DNA from 2 places in the Brevibacillus ruminantium genome. Region 2 is predicted to be linked to the other one. Evidence: riboswitches for the same ligand, from Rfam matches in the RefSeq annotation. Region 2 holds a riboswitch; the other holds the start of a gene.
The links. Region 2 has a riboswitch for S-adenosylmethionine ahead of NDK47_RS02345 (sugar ABC transporter substrate-binding protein). Riboswitches for the same ligand answer to the same signal wherever they lie in the genome.

Region 1: linked by a shared signal. The riboswitch ahead of NDK47_RS02885 (homocysteine synthase) and the one ahead of NDK47_RS02345 (sugar ABC transporter substrate-binding protein) in region 2 are both predicted to bind S-adenosylmethionine.

What each region holds. Positions count from the first base shown of each region.
Region 1 covers NZ_CP098755.1:552,519-554,718, forward strand. The annotation lists gene NDK47_RS02885 (homocysteine synthase) at 1-1,186, opposite strand, end outside; SAM riboswitch class I at 1,265-1,372, opposite strand; gene NDK47_RS02890 (hypothetical protein) at 1,528-1,698, shown strand; gene NDK47_RS02895 (cytochrome ubiquinol oxidase subunit I) at 1,892-2,200, shown strand, end outside.
Region 2 covers NZ_CP098755.1:438,073-440,272, forward strand. The annotation lists gene NDK47_RS02340 (S-layer homology domain-containing protein) at 1-747, shown strand, start outside; SAM riboswitch class I at 821-941, shown strand; gene NDK47_RS02345 (sugar ABC transporter substrate-binding protein) at 1,070-2,095, shown strand; gene NDK47_RS02350 (sugar ABC transporter ATP-binding protein) at 2,175-2,200, shown strand, end outside.

The DNA.
Region 1 (2,200 bases), 110 kb from region 2:
CAAGCTGCTCCTCGGCAGTCATTTGCTGGTGAGTGGTGCTGGCAGGATGGATCACCAAGGACTTGGAATCGCCCACATTGGCCAGATGGGAGAACAGCTTGAGGGATTCAATCAGCCTCTTCCCTTCCTCGACTCCCCCGCGGATGCCAAAGGTGAGGATGGCTCCCGCCCCTTTCGGCAGGTACTTTTGCGCCAGTTCATAATACGGGCTGCTTTCCAGTCCAGGATAGTTGACCCACTCGACGGCTTCATGCTGCTCCAGATAACGGGCGACGGCCAGCGTGTTTTCGCTGTGGCGCTCGATCCGCAGATGAAGGGTCTCCAGCCCCTGCAAGAACAAGAAGGAGTTGAACGGAGCAACTGCCGCCCCGATATCCCGCTGAAGCTGCACACGCGCCTTGATGATGTAGGCCAGCGGGCCGACTGCTTCCGTAAAGACAACGCCGTGATAGCTCGGGTCTGGCGTAGTCAGTCCGGGGAATTTGCCGTTGTTCCAGTCAAATTTGCCGGAGTCGACGATAATGCCGCCAATTGCCGTGCCATGGCCGCCGATAAATTTGGTGGTGGAGTGAACTACGATGTCAGCGCCATGCTCAAAGGGACGGCAGAGCAGAGGGGTAGCGAACGTATTGTCGACGATCAGCGGAATGCCATTTTCATGAGCGATAGCCGCAATCGCTTCCAGATCAACCACATCAATTCGCGGATTCCCGATGGTTTCCGTGAACACCGCTTTTGTTTTGTCATTGATCGCAGCGCGGAAATTCTCTGGATTGGAGGGATCGACGAAATGAACCTTGATGCCCAGTTTCCCCAGCGTATGAGCAAATAGATTATAAGTGCCGCCATACAAATGGCTGGAAGAAACGATCTCGTCTCCGGCACCCGCAATGTTCAGGATCGAGAAAGTGATGGCCGCCTGGCCCGATGAAGTTGCCAGGGCTCCGACACCGCCCTCAAGCTGCGCGACGCGCTGTTCAAACACATCCTGTGTCGGGTTCATGATGCGGGAGTAGATATTGCCCAGCTCTTTGAGGGCAAACAGGTTGGCAGCATGCTCCGTATCGCGGAACACATAAGAGGTGGTTTGGTAGATGGGGACGGCTCGGGAACCCGTCACAGGGTCAACATACTGTCCTCCGTGCAGGGCAATGGTTTCCGGCTTCCACTGTTTTTGTTCTGACATGGCTATCTCTTCCTCTCATCCATTTTATAAAAAAACAAAGCCTTCTCCTGAGAGGGAAGGCTTCGGTCATACCGCGCGGTTTCATCTCTCAGAATCAATGATTCTGCAGGATTTGGCACCAAGCGTATCAAAAACGCAGGTTGCCGGGTTTCATTGGGCCTGTCCCTCCACCACTCTTGATGAAATGTTTGAAATTTTCGTATAGCGTTTCTTATCTGCTATTATAATAGGACGATCGCCCGAGGTCAATCAAATTTCCGACTAAGCTGAGGGGAATTTCAGTGATTTTCTGTCTGTGCGTTTTCTACAGGCGCATTGTTTATGAAAGGAAGAGATCGCTTATGGAAAATGAGTGTTTTGTGGGATGGGGCACCTTGGCCTTGATTAACGCAGGCTTGGCCCAAGGGAAGAACCGCAGCGGGCTGAATTGGTTTTTTCTGTCGCTGTTTCTCGGACCGATCGCTACGCTGATCATCGTCGTCTGGGACAAACTTCCGGAAGCAAAAGAATAGAGGATAAGGGCTTACGGAAACTGCCCGGTAGGAACTTCTGCCTTATTTCCGTAACCAATTTGACCTGATTCCGTAACCAATTCGTCCTTCGTTGTTCACAGCCAGCAGCCGGAATCAGCCATATAATAAAAGTGATTGTGATCACATTCACATAAGCACTGTGAGAAGGTTGTTTTCGGGAGGGGAGACAACGATGGAACTGGATAATACCATGCTTGCACGCATTTTGACGTCGCTGACGCTGGGATTTCACATCATCTTCGCGGCATTGGGCGTCGGTATTCCGATTATCATTTCGATTGCCGAGTGGCTGGGAATCCGCAAAAAGGACCCGATGTATACACTGATGGCCCGCCGCTGGGTAAAAGGCTTTACCGTTACCGTTGCGGTCGGTGTCGTGACCGGTACATGTATCGGTCTGCAGCTCAGCTTACTGTGGCCAAGCTTTATGAAGGTAGCCGGTGAGGCCATTGCCCTGCCTCTGTTTTTGGAGACGTTTGCT
Region 2 (2,200 bases):
AATTCCTTTGACCCCGGTGACAGCATGCTTTATTATCTGCACTTATCCGAACGCGGCGGCATGAAGCAGCCGCAGAAAAAGAATGGCGACTGGTGGCTGTCTGATGAATATTTGCATAAGCCCCTGACGAGGGAAGAAGCGAGCATGATTCTCTTCCACGTGCTTGCGCCCTACAAGATGCGGACCTCCAACTTTCGAGTAGATGAGGTAGAGCCTTATTTTTCCGGCTATTACCAGTGGAAGCAAGATCGGAAATACGTCGATACGGATTCTCCGTACGCGGCCGCGATTGCTGACTTTAACCTCTTTGTCAGCGAAAAGACATTTGAGCCGAATAAACAGATGACGCGTGCCCAGTTCGCGGTTGTTCTGAAACGTCTCTATGATTTCTGTAAAAACGATGCGCCCAAGCAGTTCCATGACACTGCGGCAAAGCAAAAAGCGATCACCAATCTCTTTTTGACGGCAGCCGATCGGGCCTATCAGCAGCGAGATCAGGAGCAGATTGACCAGTTCTTCAGCAGAAGCGCCCAGCGCACACTGGAGGAGATTGCGCCGCTTCCGCTTCATGACTACGCGGGAAATCTGACACTGAACAAAGATGAAAACCATCCCAACCGTCTCTGGGCAAAGGGCAGCTACCAGCATCCGTTAACGGGCAGCTACCAGGTCACTTACATGTTGGAGCCAGCTTCGTCCAATCATTACGGCTGGCAGGTAACCAAGATCGAATACCAGCAAAAATAAAAATGCCGGTTGACAGGGGGGAAAACAGCGATTATATTCTGTATATACAAAAGGTTTTGATACAAGAATATGACTCTTATCCAGAGAAGGCTGAGGGACTGGCCCTATGAAGCCCGGCAACCTAGCGCGAAAGACACCGATCTTTCGAGCCAAGGTGCTAACTCCAACAGGTAGAAATACCTGACAGATGAGAGGTGCGAATTAGTTGGAATTCTGCCCCTTTCATTTGGAAAGGGGTTTTTTGGTGGGAGAAAATGATTTCATGTTCCGGTTTCAGGACTGAAAAGCGCATCGTTTTATCTTTAAAAGGGGGTTTTCCGATATGAAAAAGAAGTTTGGTGTGATTGGTGCACTTGTCCTGTCTCTGTCACTGATGCTGACGGCTTGCGGTGGCGGCAACAGCGCTTCCACAGGAAATAGCGGAGGAGGCAGCGGTTCCGGGGAGAAGCCCAAGCGTATTGCTCTCATCATGCGGCAAAACGTCGGTACCTTCTCAGCCCAGTACATCGCCGGTGTGAAAGCCGAAGTAGAGAAGAATGGCGGAGAGTTGTCCGTCTTCAATGCAGATACAGATCTCGTGAAAATGGCTTCCAATCTGGATGCGGCAGTCAATCAGCAATTTGACGGCATTCTGATTGACCACGGTACGGCCGAAGCCCTGCAGCAGGGTGCCGAGAAGGCCGTCAAACAAAACATTCCGCTGGTGCTGTTTGACACCGATATCAAACTGCCGGGCGTGCCGGTCGTCGAGCAGGATGACCAGAAGCTGGCTGAGCTGAGCCTGGAGAAGCTGGCAGCCGATAACGGCGGTAAAGGAAGCATCGTGAAAATCTGGGTAGCGGGCTTTGCTCCAATGGAAAAACGTCAAATTACCTATGAAGGCTTCCTGAAGAAATACTCGGACATCAAGGAAGTGGCTGCTTTCGGAAGTGCCACCAACAACACAGCGCTGGACACACAATCTCAAATGGAAGCGATCCTGAAGAAATACCCGAACAAAGGGGATATCACTGCTGTATGGGCGTCCTGGGATGAGTTCGCCAAAGGAGCGACTCGTGCGATTCAACAGGCTGGACGCACCGAGATCAAAGTCTACTCGATTGATTTGAGCGATGAGGACCTGCAATTCATTCAGGACCCGGCTGCCTCCTGGGTCGCCACTGCAGCCGTAGACCCGGGCAACATTGGACGCATTCAGGCGCAAACCGTCTTCCAGAAAATCAAAGGCGAGCAAGTGCCCGACAACGTGAAGCTGAACCCGGTGCTGGTTCAACGCGAGGATTTGCCGACAGACAAGAAAATTACGATGGCCGATCTTTCCGAGTACGTAAAAGAGTGGGGCAAGTGATGTACGCATAAATCGTTAGCTGTTTCCCGTTGATGGCGAATCAACGGGTTTCTTCCTTAAAAGAGGGGAGGTTTCCGACATGACAACCTTGCAAATGAACGGCAT